DNA from 3 places in the Halopseudomonas xinjiangensis genome. Region 3 is predicted to be linked to each of the others. Evidence: riboswitches for the same ligand, from Rfam matches in the RefSeq annotation. Region 3 holds a riboswitch; each other region holds the start of a gene.
What was found. Region 3 has a riboswitch for cobalamin ahead of BLT85_RS12895 (TonB-dependent receptor domain-containing protein). Riboswitches for the same ligand answer to the same signal wherever they lie in the genome.

Region 1 (5,861 bases), 1.1 Mb from region 3:
GTCGAACAGTCCCATGACGCCTTCGATCAGGATGAGATCCGCCTCGCCTGCCGCTCCCCACAGCATGCGCCGGCTCTCCTGCTCTCCGATCATCCACAAATCGAGCTGGTAGACCGGCTGGCCGCTGGCTCGCTGCAGGATCATCGGATCGAGAAAGTCCGGGCCGCACTTGAACACCCGGACGCGACGCCCTTGCCTGTGGTGCAAGCGCGCCAGTGCCGCGGTGACGGTGGTCTTGCCCTGCCCCGAAGCAGGCGCGGCGATCAGAAGCGCCGGGCACTGCCGTGTGGTCAAAACTCGACCCCCTTCTGCGCCTTGATCCCGGACTTGAAGGCGTGCTTGACCACGCCCATCTCAGTCACCGTATCGGCGGCCTCGATCAGCTCGGGCGGCGCACCACGGCCAGTCACGACAACATGCTGATGCATGGGCCGCGAACCGATGTCGCGCAGTACCTGTTCGATTTCGAGATAACGATATTTCAAAGCGATGTTCAGCTCGTCGAGCACTACCAGGGCGATCTCCGGATCGCTCATCAACTCGACCGCCACGTCCCAGGCTGCACGAGCCTTGGCCATGTCGTCCTGACGATCCTGCGTTTCCCAGGTGAAGCCGGCGCCCATGACGTGATAGCGCACTTCGTCAGGGAAGCGACGGAAGAAGGTTTCCTCACCGGTACTGCGTGCGCCCTTGATGAACTGGACGATGCCCACCTTGTAACCGTGGCCGAGCGAGCGAGCCGCCATGCCGAACGCGGAGCTGCTCTTGCCCTTGCCGTTGCCGGTCAACACCAGGAGCAGCCCGTGTTCATCCTGGGCCTGGGCGATCTTCTCGTCCATTACCGCCTTCTTGCGCTGCATGCGCAGGCGGTGACGTTCATCGCGTTCGGCGTCGCTCACGCGTGACGGTCCTGCCCGTTGCGCAGCGGCGCCGCGGCGTGAAGCGCTGCATACAACAGCGCAGCGACAGCCACGTAGAAGGCCATGGTCGCCAGATACTGCGGATAGTAGGTCGCGATCCGCTCAAGCATGCCAACGAACGTCGGCTCGGCGTAACGGCCAGAGAAGAAGTAGAACCCGCCGCTGGAGAACAACTGGCATACCAGCGCGCTGACCGACATCACACCGGCAAGAACCGGCAGGCTACGCAGGCTGTCCTGGTGCCAGCGAGCGTACAGACGACCGCCAAACCACAGCGCGGCGTAGGCGGGAACCAGCATCCAGTAGGCTACGGTCATGCAGTGATGACCGGCGTTTGTCCAGCCAACACTCATGACGTCCATGAAGGTCGCCTGCAGAAACAGCGCAGGGAAGATCCAGCGCGGACGCAGCAACACGCCAGCGAGGAAAAACACCGCCCACGAGGCGCTGCGCAGGTTCACCAGATCGAAATGGCTCCCCCGTGTCATCGCCATCAACAGGACCAGGGCGACGCCCACGATCACCTGGCTACGTTTGGATAGTTCGAGCATGTATTTCCCCTTTTTTGCTGTCGTTATAAGTCAACTTCTCAAATCGGTTGGTAGCGCAAGGTCAGATAACCGGCCCGGCCCGGCTGCTGATAGGTACGGGCGGTTTCATAATCGGTATCGAACAGGTTGGTCACACTGACCTGTACCCGCCAAGCATGGCTGAACCAGTACTGGGCGCGTAGATCGACTGTATTGTAGCCAGACAACTCGTTGGTGTTCTGGGTATTGTCCCAACGGCGCCCTTCGGCATGCACGCTGGCGCCGACGCCAACCGAGCCGAAGCGGCGATCGACGTCAAGATTGAACAACTGTTCTGCCCGGCGTGGCAACAGCTCACCCTGGTTGGCGCGACTGGAACGGTTCGCCGGGTCCTGCAGAGTCAGATTGGTGCGCCAGTCCCAGCTCAGCCACTGGCTGCCCAGACCCATCTCGACACCCCGGATGACTGCCTTGTCGATGTTGTACGCGCGCAGCCCGTCTCCTTGGTTGAAGTAGGCAATCAGATCATCGATCTCGTTGTGGAATACGGCTACCGACCAGTCCCCCCAGCCATGCTCGCCGTTCAGGCCTGCCTCGATATTCTTCGATGTCTCGTCAGTGATATCGGGGTTGCCGTAAAACGGATGGTACAGCTGGTTGAAGGTCGGAGCCTTGTAGGCAGTACCGTAGCTGAGGGTGGCCTGTATCGCCTGGCTGAGCGCGAAACCGTAGCCGACGCTACCTGTGTTGTGCCGACCGTGTGCTTCGTTATCGTCACTGCGAAGGCCGAGCTGCCAGGAATGGCGACCGAAGTCGGCAAGATACTGAGCATAGATGCCATGGTTGTCGCGGCTGTCTTCACGAAAATCCGTGGTGCCGTTGACCGAATCGTCGAGGTAGTCGTAGCCCAGCGTCAGTAGCTGATCCTTGGCGATCTCCACGTCGTTCTGCCAACCGAAACTGTCCCGACGGGTATCGATCCGCGTATCGAATACGCTGCCGTTGAAGGTGTCGAGCTTGTCTTCGCTGCGCCCCGCCTGAATGGTCATCCGCCATGGATCGATCGGCGAAAATGCTGCCCGGGCACCGTAGGTCTTGAGCACATTGTCCGCGTTGGCCTTACGTCCGGAGTCGAAATCGTTATGCGAGTGCACTTCGGTCACGTAGCCGTCCAGTTCCAGGCCGTTATCGAATCGATAACCGCCGTTGAGATTCGCTGCCAGCTCGCGGTAGCCGTCATGGTCCGGCTCGGGCGAAGGCGCACCGGGACGCGCGTCTATCCCACGCGTATCCAGGCTGCTGATACCCAGGTTGTACCAGGCATTGCCATGCCCGCCCGATACGCCGGCGCTGCCAGCGTGATGGTTGCGGCTGCCGACAGTGACCGACGCGTACGGATTGACGCCATCCTGCTCGCCGCGCCGGGTGAAGATCTGTATGACGCCACCTATAGCCTCGGAGCCGTACAGACTGGAGCGAGGCCCGCGTACAACTTCAATGCGCTCGATCAGCTCCACCGGCAGGTTCTGCCAGGCCGCGTCGCCGGTCGTCGCCGACCCCGTGCGGACGCCGTCGATCAGCACCAGCACGTGATTGCTGTTGCTGCCACGAATGCTCACCGTGGTGTTCTTGCCGGGGCCTCCGGTGTTGGTCAGGCTGATGCCCGGTACCCGGCGCAGCAGATCAGGCACGCTTGTCGCCTGCAAACGCTCGATTTCATAACGACCTATGACACTGGTGGCGGCGATGCCGGGCGTACTGCTCTGAGTGGTCCGGGTGGCGGTGACCACCTGATCGTCGAGACGATAGGGGTTTGCCAGAGACAAGCTGGAAGTACTGACGATGGCCACGGCCACCGAAGCGGAAAGAAAGGTTTTCATCTGAGTGCGCTGCTCCGTCGTGCCTACCCGCACGACCCTGCTGTTGGTATTGCAGGGCGAGCAACGCTGGCAGACGGCACGAGAGCCGAACACCCGCAGAAGCCCGCCGCTCTGCTGTGGAAAGCGTCAGGCCGGTCTCCGGGCTCACAAGTGAATGATCCATCGCGATGGATGATCGATTCGGCGATCGCACCTTCCCATGCCGAGGCACAGTGGTCTGAGCGATCGCTGCCGGCCAAGAGGCTGGCGGCACTTGTATACCGTTGCGGGGGCAGCGCCGGGATTGCTCGAAGAGCGCACCGGCTTCCCAGTTTCACCCACCGAATCATTGGCGGGCACCTGAAGCAGGCGCAAGGTTAGAAGTTTTGTAACAACGCGTCAACGACAGCGTCAGCGGCCATCCGCCCGCCAGGTCCGCTAACCTGGTTGCCAAGCCAGCACCCTCTAGCCACTATAGGATGAACCGGTCATTCGTTGAGGTGGACATGAGAATTGGAGAACTGGGTGCCAGCACCGCCTGCCAGGTGGAAACCATACGTTATTACGAGCAGCAACAACTGCTCCCCCCGCCCGCGCGAATGGCCAACAATTATCGCGTGTACGGGCCGGAGCACGTCGAGCGCCTGACCTTCATCCGTAACTGCCGCACCCTGGACATGACGCTCGACGAGATCAAGCGGCTGCTCGCCCTGCGCGACCAGCCCCAGGAAAGCTGCGAGACGGTGGACAGCCTGATCGACGAGCACATCACCCATGTGCAGGCTCGAATCAATGCCTTGCATGACCTGCAGAAGCAACTGGTCGAACTGCGCCACCGCTGCGGTGGCGCACGCGACATCGACAACTGCGCGATACTCGGCCAGCTCAATACGTCCGGGTCAATCAGCGCGCCGGATACGCAGGGCACGCACGTCGGCAACAGCCATCAGCACCGCTAGGATCGCACTTTAGCGCGTGAAGAGATCAGCCAGCGTCAGGGTGAACATCAGAACTATCCAGAAGCCGGCACCGAGCGCGAAAAAGCGCACCAGCGCGGGATGATCCTGCAGACGCACGAAGCCGCCGAGAAGCAGGACCACTTGCCCCGCAGAACCGATCAGCGCGAGCCAGGCGTAAGCGGGGAAAAAGTGAGCCAGCCCGACCATGCCGGCCAGCAGCGCCAGCAGGCCGATCCAGACGATGAATAGTCGTTGGCTCATGCGCCGCGCCCCACCAGGTACAGCGACGCGTAAAGCAATATCCAGATCGCGTCCACCAGGTGCCAATAAAAAGCGACTGCCTCGAGCGTGATCGCCCGTTCGGGCATCTTCATGTGGCCGGTATGGATGCGTAACAGCATGCCGATCGTCAGGGCGACGGCGACCAGTACGTGAATGGCGTGCAGCCCGGTGGCGAACAGATAGACGTGCATGTAGAGCCTCGCCGGCTGTGAGCTCAGCGGGGACTCCGGCGAGGTCGGCGGCGACAGTCCTTCGCGCACTTCCCAGGCGTACTCGAAACCCTTCAGCGCCAGAATGCCAGGCCAAACAGCGCGGCACCGCCCAGCATCCACTTCACCCGGCCGTATACCTGCCGCCGGGCCGCCTCGACCACCAGCGTCATGCACAGGCTGCCGGTCAGCAGCAGTGCGCTGTTGAAACCGGCAAGCAGGTAGTGCAAGTGTCCCATGGCCTCGGCAACTGCCTGGGTGTGGGCAACCCGATAGTAGTAGATCACCAGGCACGCCGCCGAACATCATCAGCTCTGTCGCCAGGAACAGCCATATGCCCAGGTAGGTCGCCTCGCGCTGCTGCGCAGGGGTCTGGAAATGCTCCGCCAAGTATTCCCTACGAGGTTCCATGAGTGGCCTCCGGCGGGTACTCGTAGGCTTCGAAATCGACAATGGGGATCTCCGCGAAGTTGTGCGTCGGCGGCGGCGAGGACGTGCGCCACTCGAGGCCGGCAGCGTCCCACGGATCATCGTCCGCCAGCGGACCATAGCGCAGCGACCAGAGCAGGTAGAAGAACGGCAGCACGTAACCGACCGCCAGGACCGCAGCGCCCGTCGACGACATGACATGCACGGAACATGAACTCATCCGGATAGCTGTGGTAGCGCCGCGGCATGCCCAGACAACCGAGGATGAACTGCGGAAAAAGGTCAGGTTGAAGCCGAAGAAGATGGTCGAAGCGGAGATCTTGCCCCACAGCTATGAATACATGCGCCCGGTCATCTTCGGCCACCAGAAGTGCAGCGCGCCGAAGAAGCCCGCTACCGCCGCGCCGATCATGATGTAGTGAAAATGCGCGACGACGAAGTGGTATCGTGCACGTGCACGTCCGCAGCCAGCAGCGCCAGGAACAATCCGGTCACGCCGCCGATGACGAACAAACCAATGAAGGTGACCGCGAACAGAAAGGGCGCATTGATCGTCAGGTTGCTCTTGTACAGTGTGGCGGTCCAGTTGTAGACCTTGATCGCCGAGGGAATCGCGACGGGAAAGCTTAGCAGCGAAAAGACCATGCTGGCGTACATCGATTGTCCGGCAACG
Region 2 (5,861 bases), 670 kb from region 3:
GCCTGGCTCGATGGCGAAATGGTTGTCACCGATGAGAACGATCTTCCGGATTTTCAGGCGCTGCAGAACGCCTTCGAGGAAGGCAAAAGCGGTGGCATTGTTTACTACCTCTTCGACATGCCCTATCTGAACGGCATGGATCTGCGCAAGGTGCCGCTGGAGGCGCGCCGCGGCGCGCTGGCCGAGGTGCTACAACGCAGCGAAGACGACATCCTGCGGTTTTCCGAAGACTTCGACGAATCGCCGGATGCGATGCTCAACAGCGCCTGCCAGATGAAGATGGAAGGTTTGATCGGCAAGCGTTCCGGTAGCACCTACGTATCACGTCGCAGCAATGACTGGATCAAGCTCAAATGCAAGCATCGACAGGAGTTCGTCATCGTCGGCTTCAGCGAGCCCAAGGGTAGCCGCAGTGGCTTCGGGGCGTTGCTGCTTGGCCTGCACGATACCGACAGTGGCGAACTGCGCTATGCCGGCAAGGTCGGCACCGGTTTCAACGAGGCGACCTTGCGCAGCATTCACAAGCAGCTCAAGCCGCTCGAGACGGACAAGCCGGCAGTCGCCAACCCGCCCAAGGGCGCCGATGCCCGAGGCGTGCACTGGCTCAAGCCGAACCTACTGGCCGAAGTGTCGTTCGCCGAGATGACCAAGGATGGCAGCGTGCGGCATGCCGTGTTCCAGGGGTTGCGCGACGACAAGCCCGCCAGGGACATCGTCGCCGAAAAGCCTGCCGCAGCGGCTCCAGCCCGCGGCAAGAGTCAGACTGCGGGCCGCAAGGCGGCCAAGGCCGGGCCGAACCTGCGGATTACGCACCCCGACCGGGTGATCGACGCCAGCAGCTCGACCACCAAACTGCAGCTCGCCGAATACTACGCCAGGGTCGCTGGCTGGATGCTGCCGCATCTGGAGAACCGCCCGGTTGCGCTGGTCCGCGCCCCGGAGGGTCTGTCGGGTGAGCTGTTCTTCCAGAAGAACGCCGATCGTCTGGCCATTCCCGGCATCGAGACGATGGGCAAGGAGTACTCCGGCCAGCCGGTGATGATGGTCAACAACGCCGAGGCGCTAATCGGTGCAGTGCAGATGGGGACCATCGAATTCCACACCTGGAACGCGACCTCGGCTGACCTGGAGCGGCCGGACCGATTCATCCTTGATCTCGACCCCGACCCGGCGCTGCCCTGGAAGGCGATGGTCGAGGCGACCCAGCTCACCCTGGCTGTGCTCGACGAGCTGGGTCTTCAATCGTTCGCCAAGACCAGTGGCGGCAAGGGGATTCACCTGGTGGTACCGCTTACCCCATCGGCCGGGTGGAGCGAAGTCAAGACCTTCAGCCAGGCGATCGTCAAGCATATGGCCAAGCTGTTGCCGGACCGCTTTTCCGCCGTCTCCGGCCCGAAAAACCGTGTTGGACGCATATTCATCGACTATCTGCGAAACAGCCAGGGCGCGACCACTATCGGTCCGTTCGCCGCCCGCACCCGCGAAGGCATGCCGGTCTCGGTGCCGATCTTCCGTGAAGAGATCACCGAGATCCCCAGCGCCAACCTGTGGACCGTCCACAACCTGCATGAGCGGCTTGAGGAGCTGGACGAGGACCCCTGGGCCGGTTACGCCGCAGTCGAACAGACCATTACCGCCGAGATGCGCGAGCGTCTGGGCATGAAACGCTGACCGCCGAGAGGGGACCCCCATGCAGAACTATCACGTCACACCGACCGACAACGGCTGGCAACTGATCAAGGAAGGCGCGTCGCGACCGGCCCGCCGCGCACAGACCAAAAAGGAAATGCTTGAGCTGATGCAAGAGTTCATGGAGGGCAAGACCGCCTCGGTGAAGATTCATCTGCAGGACGGCAGCATCCAGGAGGAGCGCACCTATCCGCGTCGAGCGGATCCGGCCAGCAGCCCGGGCTGAGTCGCGCTTCGTCCGAACCTCCGGGTACCAGCCGTGTCACACGCTTCGAACATCCTTTTTTCAGGAGCAACGCATGCTTAAGTTTCTTGCCAGCACCGTCGGTATCATTTTCCTCATAGGCCTGTTGGTCATCATCGGTCTGCTCATGCTGATTTTCTGAGCCTACCGCAGGGCGGAACGGGTCAGCCGGGACCGGCTGGTTCACGCCGCCCCGCGCGTTTTGCCACCTGCGTGCTTGATTCCACTTCGCGCACTGCGTATGGTGCTGCGCTTGTCAGCGCCCGGCGCTGATCGACTGGAGTGCGCGGTGCCCGTAACCATGGGCTAATTGGAAGACAGTCGAATGCTGTCGCTGCCCCCGCAACGGTAGGGTCGTTTCGAACGACCGAGCCCGATACAGCCCACACTCCCCAGGTAAGGTTGCGGTGGGCGACCTCCCGATAGAGACAGCAACGCGCCCGCGTACTGTTTTCGTCGGTAGCCCACGTCATGACGGAGTGGGCATGCGACACCATCGATATCTCTTTCTGCTGTTTTTCGTCGGCCTGCTCTGGCCGGCTCTGGGTCATGCCCGCATCAATGCCATCGTCTCGCAGTACAGCGCTGCCGAGTTCGCCTCTGCGGCCGGCATGTTCGACGCCTCCGGCGCGAAGCTGGCAGTAAGCGCACGCACCCCCGAACAACTGACAGAACTGAGCGATGCCGAGATCGAGCAATGGCTGGCCGAGGGCACACAGCTGCTGGTGGTCGGTTTGTTCGGTCCGGAGACCGAACGCCTGCAGCCACTACTGCAGCGTTGGCGCGGCAACGATATGTTCATCATGCATAGCGAGCTGCATCTGGTCGCGCTGTCGCGGAGCTCGGGAAAACCGGTTTTCGACACAACCGAACAGGCACGCCTGCTCGGCGCGCAGAAGCCGGGTGATGATCTCGCCGGCTGGGTCAGCCAACTGCAGCAAGCGCATCCACAGCAGGCTGAGTGGATAGAAGCCCGCAGCTACTGGCTGTCTGGAGGCAGCGACAACATTGCGCGCCTGCTCGGTTGGCTTGCCGCCCGTCAAGATCCGCGAATTGAAGTCGCTGCGCCTGTGCCGCGCCCCGCCTGGCGCTTCTACCAGAATGGCGCTATCCGCGAAGCAGCTGAGCTGCAGTGGCAGGAAGGACGGGCAGTGGCCATCATTGACCACAGCCGCGCCGACCGCAGCGGTGATCGGCAGCTCAACGACGAGTTGTGCAAGGCCCTCGCCGCTCGCAAGCTTGGCTGCGTCAGTCTGTTTGCCGACTGGGGCGAGGGCACAGTGGCTGCGCTGCGCTGGTTGGTGGAGGGCGAACACCCGCCGCTGGCTGCGGTGGTGGTGTTGCAGGACTTCGTCATGGGTGGCGGCGAAGGGCGCGACCAGGCGACGGCACTGCTGGCGCAACTTGACGTTCCGGTAATCAAGGGGCTGCGTCTGGATGACCGTGACGAGAACGCCTGGCAGCTGTCCAGTGACGGGATTGGCCGCGACAAGGTGCATTACCAACTGGCCTTACCTGAACTGCAGGGCAGCAGCCAGCCGCTTGCGCTGGCTACCTGGCAGTCGGCGCGGCTCGATCCGGTCAGCGGCATCCGTTACGGCTTCAGTGTGCCGGTGGTCGAGCGGGTCGAGTCACTGGCCGATCGCGTTCGTGGTTGGCAGCGTCTGCAAGTGAAAGCGAATGCCGACAAGCGAGTGGCTATCGTCTATTACAACCACCCGCCGGGGCGGCATAACATCGGCGCCGACAACCTCGACGTGCCGCAGTCGCTGTTTGAAATGCTCAAGCGCCTGCAGGCCGAGGGCTACGCGACCGGACCTCTGCCGGAGTCGCCCGAGGCGCTACTTGAACTCTTGCAGGAGCGCGGGGTAAACCTGCCCGAGCATAACGACGCGTTGGCGCACATGGCCAAGCATGTGCAACGGGTCAGTGCCGATAGTTACCGCGATTGGTTCGCCGGCCTTCCCCAGGCTTTGCAGGCCGAGATGGTGCAGGGCCCGTTGGGTTACTGGCATGCCCAGTTGCGCAGGGCGATCGAAGCGTCCGAGTTCGAGCGAGCCGGTCAGGTGCTCGAGCAAGGCAGCAGCGAGCTGCACCATGTGCTCGACGGGGTCGATCATCCGGCTCGTCAACGGGCGCTGGATCTGCTGGCGCAGCTTGAAGCACTTTATCAGACCGCCTTGCAGCAACCATCGCAGGCCGACTGGCCTGGCGCTGAAGCGCTGGTCGATGCCCTTGCTGCGACCGGCATCGAAGGGCTGCGCGGGTGGGGTGCGGCCCCCGGACGGGTCATGGTCCATGAAGACGAGCTGATCCTGCCCGGGCTGCGTTTCGGCAACGTATTCATCGGACCTCAGCCGCCGCGCGGCTGGGAAGTGGACGAAGAACTGTTGCATGCCAATCTGGTGTTTCCGCCACCCCACCAGTATCTGGCGTTCTATCACTGGCTGCGCGACGACTTCGCCGCCGACGCCATCGTCCATCTCGGCCGGCATTCCACCTATGAATTCCTGCCGCGCCGGCGTGCGGCGCTGAGCGACGAAGACTATCCGCTACAGATCATTGGCGATGTGCCCAGCATTTATCCGTACATCGTCGACGGGGTCGGCGAGGGCATCCAGGCCAAGCGCCGCGGTCTGGCGGTCATGGTCGACCATCTGACGCCACCGCTGGTCGCCACGCCGCTGTATGACCATCTGCTTCAGCTTCGCCAACTGATCGAAAGTTTCGAGACCGGTAGCGGCCAGCACGACGGACCGGCGCGCCGGGCGACCATCGCCCAGATCAAGTCCATCGTCAGCCAGGCCGGGCTGGAAGAGGAACTGCGGGAATCGATGGCCGAGCCGCTTGCGGCGCGCGGCATCGAGTTCGAGCAGGTCGATGACGATCTTCTGGTGCATGAGGTGGGGCACTACCTGACCAACATCCAGGAACGTTTCATGCCGCTGGGGCTGCACGTGTTCGGCAAGCCGTGGACGGACGAGGCCGTCGACACGCTGCTGGCATCGATGGGCGAGGGCGCCGAAGCGCATCGCCAGGCTCTGGTCGACTCGCCCGCCGCAGAGATGACCGCACTGATTGGCGCGCTGGAAGGACGCTTCGTCCGACCGGGCAAGGGTAATGATCCGGTGCGCACGCCCGAAGTACTACCCACCGGCCGCAACTTTCACGCGCTGGATAGCAGCCTGCTGCCCAGCCGAGTCGGTTGGGGGCTTGGGCAGGAGCTGGCCAGCCAGGCGCGCCAGCAACCGGTTGAACCGGGCAGCCGCGAGGCAGTGGTGCTCTGGGCCTCGGACACCGTGCGCGACGAGGGCGCCATCGTCGCCTTTGGCCTGGATCTCCTGGGTGTAGAGCCGACCTGGAACAGCCGCGGAATCGTCGAAGGTATCCGTCGGGTGCCGCTCGTTGACGAGCGGGAGCGCCGGGACGTGTTGTTCACCACCTCGGGGCTGTTTCGTGATCTGTACGCTGACCAGCTGGCGCTGCTCGAGCGCGGGGTCCTGCTGGCGCTCGACGGTGCCAGCGACACCATCCGCCGTGACTATCCTGCGCTGACCCTTGCTCTGAGCGCTGCGCTTGAGCCGCTTGGCGCCGGCGCGATTGGTGGCGACGAAAGCCTTGAGGTCAACCGGGTGGCGGCCAACTGGGTGACGGACGCCGCGCGCCGGCTGGATGCCGGGCTGGGGGCGGACCAGGCTGGCCGGCTGGCGTCGTTACGGCTATTCGGGGTGGCGCCCGGCAGTTATGGCGCCGGCGTCAATACGCTGGTCGAGCGCTCTGGCAGCTGGCAACAACGCGGCGAGCTGGCCGACGCCTATGTCGCGCGGATGGGCCATGCCTACGGTATCGATCAGCAGGGCGCGGCCGTGCAGGGCGTATTCGAGGACAATCTGCGCCAGGTGAACCGCACCTACCTGGGCCGCTCCAG
Region 3 (5,861 bases):
TGTGGCGCGCCTGCAATGCATGGCGGGAGCTGACAGGGGCCTGCCGGTACGCGCCGGGCACCCGCGGTTGGGCAACGCGAGCCAATCGGGTAAACTGCCGGTTTGATTTTTCGCCAGCTCGCTGGCACCCAGAGTGCAGTATCGATGCCGAGTACCTTTCACGACATACCGCGCGAGCGTCCCAGCACACCGCTTCTGGACAGCATCGACGACACCGCCACGCTGCGCCGGCTGGATGAAGCCAGCCTGCTCGTGCTCGCTGATGAGTTGCGCGCGTTTCTCCTGTGGAGCGTAGGCCAGACCGGCGGTCATTTCGGTGCCGGGCTCGGCGTGATCGAACTCACCGTTGCCTTGCATTACGTCTATAACACGCCGGCCGATCGCCTGGTCTGGGATGTCGGTCATCAGGCCTACCCGCACAAGATCCTTACAGGTCGTCGCGAACAGATGAAAACGCTGCGCCAGAAGGATGGCCTGGCTGCCTTTCCCCGCCGCAGCGAGAGCCCCTATGACACTTTCGGTGTCGGACACTCGAGTACTTCGATCAGCGCCGCGATGGGCATGGCGGTTGCGGCGCGCCTACGCGGCCTCGATCAGCGCACCGTTGCCGTGATCGGTGACGGAGCGCTGACGGCGGGGATGGCATTCGAAGCCCTCAACCACGCATCGGACGTTGAACCGGACATGCTGGTGGTGCTCAACGACAACGACATGTCCATCTCGCGCAATGTCGGCGGCCTCTCCAACTATCTGGCAAAGATCCTTTCCAGCCGCACCTACTCGCATATGCGCGAGGGCAGCAAAAAGGTACTTTCGAAGATTCCGCAGGCGTGGGAACTGGCGAGGCGCACCGAGGAGCATGCCAAAGGCATGCTGGTGCCAGGCACCATGTTCGAGGAGCTTGGCTGGAACTACATCGGGCCGATCGACGGACACGATCTGCCGACTCTGATTACCACGCTGGCGAATATGCGCAAGCTCAAAGGGCCGCAGCTTCTTCACGTCATCACGCAGAAAGGCCGGGGATTTTCGCCAGCCGAGGCCGATCCGATCGGCTATCACGCCATCACCAAGCTCGAGCCCAAGCCGGTCGCAGCGACCTCCACCAGCGCCAGCAAGCCGAAGTTTTCGAATGTCTTCGGCCAATGGCTGTGCGACATGGCCGCGCATGACAAGCGCCTCGTCGGCATCACCCCGGCGATGAAAGAAGGCTCCGACCTGATCGCTTTCAGCGAGCGTTTTCCTGATCGCTACTTCGACGTCGCAATCGCCGAACAGCATGCGGTGACGTTGGCCGCGGGTATGGCCTGCGAAGGCATGAAGCCGGTAGTGGCGATTTACTCGACCTTCCTGCAGCGTGCATACGATCAACTGGTGCACGACGTCGCCGTGCAGAATCTCGATGTGCTGTTCGCCATCGATCGCGCGGGCCTGGTGGGTGAAGACGGTCCGACTCATGCCGGCAGCTTCGACCTTTCCTACCTTCGGTGTCTGCCAAACATGGTCATCATGGCCCCGGCGGACGAGAACGAAACGCGACAAATGCTCAGCACCGGCTTTCTGTTCTCAGGTCCCGCGGCCGTTCGCTACCCGCGAGGCACCGGTCCGGGCGTGGCGATCGATCCGGCGCTGGAGTCCTTGCCGATTGGGAAGGGCGTGATTACCCGTCAGGGTAGGTCGGTAGCGATACTCTGCTTTGGCACCCTCCATGCCAACGCCTTGACCGCAGCGGCCTCGCTGGATGCTACAGTCGCCAATATGCGTTTCGTCAAACCCCTGGATACCGATCTGGTGCGCCAGCTCGCCGAGCAACACGATCTGCTGGTGACGGTAGAAGAAAACGCGGTCATGGGCGGCGCTGGGAGCGCGGTCAACGAATGGTTGCTCGCCGAAGGCATCAGCAAGCCCGTGCTGAACCTCGGCCTGCCGGACGTCTACGTCGAACACGCCAAACCGTCCGAAATGCTGGTTGAGTGCGGCCTCGACGCGGCCGGTATCGAGCGCTCCATCCGCACACGTCTCGCATCGATCGGCAAGCCAGCCATCAAGCAGGCTTGACCCTCTAACGGCAAACCCCTAGAGTCGCCCGGCTTTCCAATCGCAGGGTGCCCGGCCAAGGCCGGGTGAAACGGGAAGTCGGTGCAACCCCGACGCTGCCCCCGCAACGGTAAACGATCGCAGGTCTGACCTGCAGAGCGCGTCACCAGCCACTGTGCTTCGGCATGGGAAGGCAACGCGCTTGAAGTCGTGAGTCCGGAGACCGGCCCTGACGATTGCTGAGGTGACGCGGAGGGCGCCACCGGTCAGCGCAGGCGTGCGGCCGCCCTCCAGGACGCCCCATTTCTGCCGACTTTCGCCCTCCTCAAAAGATTCTTTTGAGGATATATATGAACAAGCCCCTGATTTTCATTCCCGCACTGCTGAGCTCGAGCCTGGCTGTAGCGGCCGACTCGATCGCCCTGAGCGACACCATCGTTACTGCATCGCGGCAGCCGCAGCCCGCCAGTAGCAGTACCGCAGCCAGTAGCATTTTCACCCGTGCCGACATTGAGCGCCTGCAGCCCTACAGCGTAGCCGACCTGTTGCGCCGCGTTCCGGGTGCTTCAATCACCAGCAATGGCGGACTTGGCAGCCTGACGACGCTTTCGCTACGCGGGACCAGCGCTACGCAAAGCCTGGTTCTGATCGACGGTCAACGCATTGGCAGCGCCTCGGCCGGGCAGCCCAGCCTGGAATTTATCAACGTCGAGAACATCGATCGAATCGAGGTCATACGCGGTCCACGCTCCGCCATATACGGTTCGGATGCCATTGGTGGGGTCGTGCAGATTTTCACGCGCCAAGGCGAGCCCGGGCTCAGACCACGCGTGAAGCTCGGTATTGGCAGCAACCAGACCTACACTCGCAGCCTGGCGCTTTCCGGAGGCGACGAACGTACCACTGTCGACATCGGTGGGACCCTCAACGAGACTGCCGGCATCGACCGCACCCGGCACAATGCCGGCGGCGACGAAGACCGCGACGGTTATCGCAACGAAGCGTACAACCTCAGCGTAAGACATTGGATTACCGATACGTTGGATGTGGGTCTGCGGCTCAACGAGCAATCGGGCAATACCGAGTACGACCTGTTCGGCAACCCGGAAGACGACTTTCGCCTGAGCACTGTCTCGACCCACCTTCAATGGCAAGCCAACCGGGTCTGGACCGCAAGGTTGGAGGCAGGCCACGTCGAGGATAAGCGCGACAGCCTGTATGACTTTGCCAGCTATACCTACAACACCTACCGCGACTCCGCCAGCTGGTTGAATACGCTGAAGCTCAGCGACGCTCATCAACTGCAGACCGGGCTCGACTGGTATGAGGACCGGCTCCGCAGCAATTCGGAATTCACGCGGACCGAGCGCTACAACCGGGCAGCCTTCGCCCAGTACCGCTTCAGCGGAGAGCGCATCAGTGCCGAACTGGGCTGGCGGCACGACGATAGCGAACAATTCGGTCACGCCAACACTCGCAATGCGGCGTTGATCGTGCCACTCGCCAACGGTCAGCAGCTGGTCGCATCCTATGGCGAAGGCTTTCGCGCCCCGACATTCAACGACCTTTACACGGCGTACGGCGCCAACCCCCTCCTCGACCCGGAATGGTCGAAGAGCTACGAACTGCAGTGGCGCGGAGAGGTGGATGAAACCTCGCTGCAGGTGGCGGCATTTCGCACCGATATCGAGGATATGATTCTGCTGGACCCGTTCTACGTGGCGCAGAACATTTCCCAGGCTCGTATTCACGGACTCGAGCTGAGCGCGACCAGAGATGTACTGGGTTGGCAAACCACTGCGTCAGCCGCCTGGCTGGATCCACGTGAGCGCGGCACCGGCAGGCAACTGCCCCGCCGGGCCAAACGCACGTTGAGCCTCGACGCGGACCGCCAGTTCGGCAATATCGGCGTTGGGTTCACCATCATCGCCAACAGCCAGCGATACAACGACAGGGCCAATCAACAGGAGCTGTCAGGTTTCGGCACGCTGGAAGCCAGAGCAAGCTGGCGGATGCTGCCCTCCCTGCGCTGGGACCTGGCCATCAGCAATCTTCTGGAACGCGACTATCGACTGGCTAACTATTCCTACGCCGGGCGCACATACGCCTATCAGGAAGAACAGCTCAACGCCCGACTATCAATGACCTGGACGCCGACCCTGTAAAAACAGCGGGCAGCCGCGCGCATCTGCTTGATGCGGCGGCCTGCGCCAGGTTGCCTCTGGGAACAGGGCCGGGGCGGGGCTAGCGCTTTTGGTCAGCCGCAGGGTGCGCTCTGCCCGCAGCGAGCAGGCCGCACAGCTCTGCTACCCCGCGAGCAATCGCAGGGGTCGGCCTGACCAAGGCGTCGCTGTGCAGCGCATACAACCTGTCATGCCGCACCGCCGGAAGTTGCGGATAAGCGGACCACCGCTCCAGCCAACCAGCCGCCTGGCTCCTCTCTTCCGCCAGCGCGAGGATCACATCCGGCTGCGCCGCCAGCACCGCCTCGACACTGATCTGCGGTGCCAGTCCGGGTAACGACGCAAACACATTGCGCGCACCGCAATGTCTCAGCACATCGCTCAGAAGCTGCTCACCAGCCACAGTAAAGATCGGTTCCCTCCACAACTGTACGAACACGTCCGGCCCTTCGCCCGGCGAGCTTCTGAGCGAACTGGACAACTGCACTCGATAGGCTGTGCTCAGCGCTTGAGCTCGCTCGCGCTCACCGAGCAGGTCGCCCAAAGCGAGAGTCATGCGGTCGATAGCCTGCAGCGTCTGCGGATCGAAACGCCGCACTGCGATACCGAGCGACTCGAGACGAGTCAGCAGTTCGGGGGAATTTCCTGAGGTCCATCCCAGCACCAGGTCGGGACGCAGCGTGACTATGCGTTCAAGGGACAGGGACTGGTGGGCACCCACACGCTGCACGCCGTCCAGTTCGCCGGGAAGGGATTGGTCATCGAGCACACCGACAAGCCTGGCTTCGGCCTCGAAAAGCAGCACCATGTCGGTGAGAAAAGGCGCCAGGCTGACGATGCGCTCGGCTGCGGACGTTGGCAGGCTGAGGCACAGCACAGCGCCCAGCAGCCACCCACGCATTACTTGACCCAGGCAGACGGCGGTCGATAGAGCAACATGATGCCCTGCGTGGCAAGAACCAGCAGGACCAGCGGGACAATCTCAGCGGTGCACACGTAATGCAGTATGCCGATCCAGCCGGGGAGCTTGGCATGCAACAGCCCCAGCAATTGCTGGTGATGCAGACGACTCCATGCGTCTTCGGCGGTTGGCGAGGCACTCTGTGCGTCGGCTTCGATCAGCGCCCGCTTGTATTGGCGGAAGCGCCACAGGGTCGGCGCGACGCTGGCCAGGCCGACGATGAACAGCGGCATCGCACCCTCGGGCCAGGCGGGTTCCCAGTCGCCAAGAAACCATACCAGAGCGACCGGCAGAATCAGCGAGGCTGCGCACTGCATGCGCCAGTTGCGCTGCAGAGCCTGCCAATGGGTGCGAGCTTCAGCCATCACTCCACCTCGGCCTGATGCAGATTACCCAGCAGATGTCCGAGCTTGCCTGCTTTGGTTGCCAAGTACTTGCTGTTGTGGGGATTCTGGCCAAACTGCAGCGGCAGGCGGTCGGCGACACCGATGCCGATATCTTTCAACGCGTTGACCTTGCGTGGATTGTTGGTCAGAAGCTTGAGACTGGTGATACCCAGATGATCGAGCATCGGCTTGCAGATCGCGTAGTCACGCTGATCGGCACCGAAGCCGAGTTGCACGTTGGCCTCGACGGTATCGGCGCCGTTGTCCTGCAGATGATAGGCACGGATCTTGTTC

Region 1: another riboswitch for cobalamin. It lies ahead of btuB (TonB-dependent vitamin B12 receptor); the one in region 3 lies ahead of BLT85_RS12895 (TonB-dependent receptor domain-containing protein).
Region 2: another riboswitch for cobalamin. It lies ahead of BLT85_RS16235 (cobaltochelatase subunit CobN); the one in region 3 lies ahead of BLT85_RS12895 (TonB-dependent receptor domain-containing protein).

What each region holds. Positions count from the first base shown of each region.
Region 1 is NZ_LT629736.1:1,678,210-1,684,070, forward strand. Features, by position in the region: gene BLT85_RS07650 (cobyrinate a,c-diamide synthase) at 1-294, opposite strand, end outside; gene cobO (cob(I)yrinic acid a,c-diamide adenosyltransferase) at 291-860, opposite strand; gene BLT85_RS07660 (hypothetical protein) at 896-1,471, opposite strand; gene btuB (TonB-dependent vitamin B12 receptor) at 1,510-3,330, opposite strand; cobalamin riboswitch at 3,443-3,688, opposite strand; gene cadR (Cd(II)/Pb(II)-responsive transcriptional regulator) at 3,816-4,268, shown strand; gene BLT85_RS07675 (hypothetical protein) at 4,278-4,529, opposite strand; gene BLT85_RS16655 (cytochrome c oxidase subunit 3) at 4,526-4,741, opposite strand; gene BLT85_RS16660 (hypothetical protein) at 4,834-5,046, opposite strand; gene BLT85_RS16835 (hypothetical protein) at 5,157-5,408, opposite strand; partial or broken gene BLT85_RS16845 (cbb3-type cytochrome c oxidase subunit I) at 5,520-5,861, opposite strand, start outside.
Region 2 is NZ_LT629736.1:3,442,157-3,448,017, forward strand. Features, by position in the region: gene ligD (DNA ligase D) at 1-1,671, shown strand, start outside; gene BLT85_RS16230 (DUF2188 domain-containing protein) at 1,691-1,915, shown strand; gene BLT85_RS17035 (small membrane protein YohP) at 1,989-2,075, shown strand; cobalamin riboswitch at 2,204-2,335, shown strand; gene BLT85_RS16235 (cobaltochelatase subunit CobN) at 2,419-5,861, shown strand, end outside.
Region 3 is NZ_LT629736.1:2,773,338-2,779,198, forward strand. Features, by position in the region: gene dxs (1-deoxy-D-xylulose-5-phosphate synthase) at 145-2,058, shown strand; cobalamin riboswitch at 2,088-2,283, shown strand; gene BLT85_RS12895 (TonB-dependent receptor domain-containing protein) at 2,388-4,202, shown strand; gene BLT85_RS12900 (cobalamin-binding protein) at 4,282-5,121, opposite strand; gene BLT85_RS12905 (hypothetical protein) at 5,121-5,546, opposite strand; gene ribA (GTP cyclohydrolase II) at 5,546-5,861, opposite strand, start outside.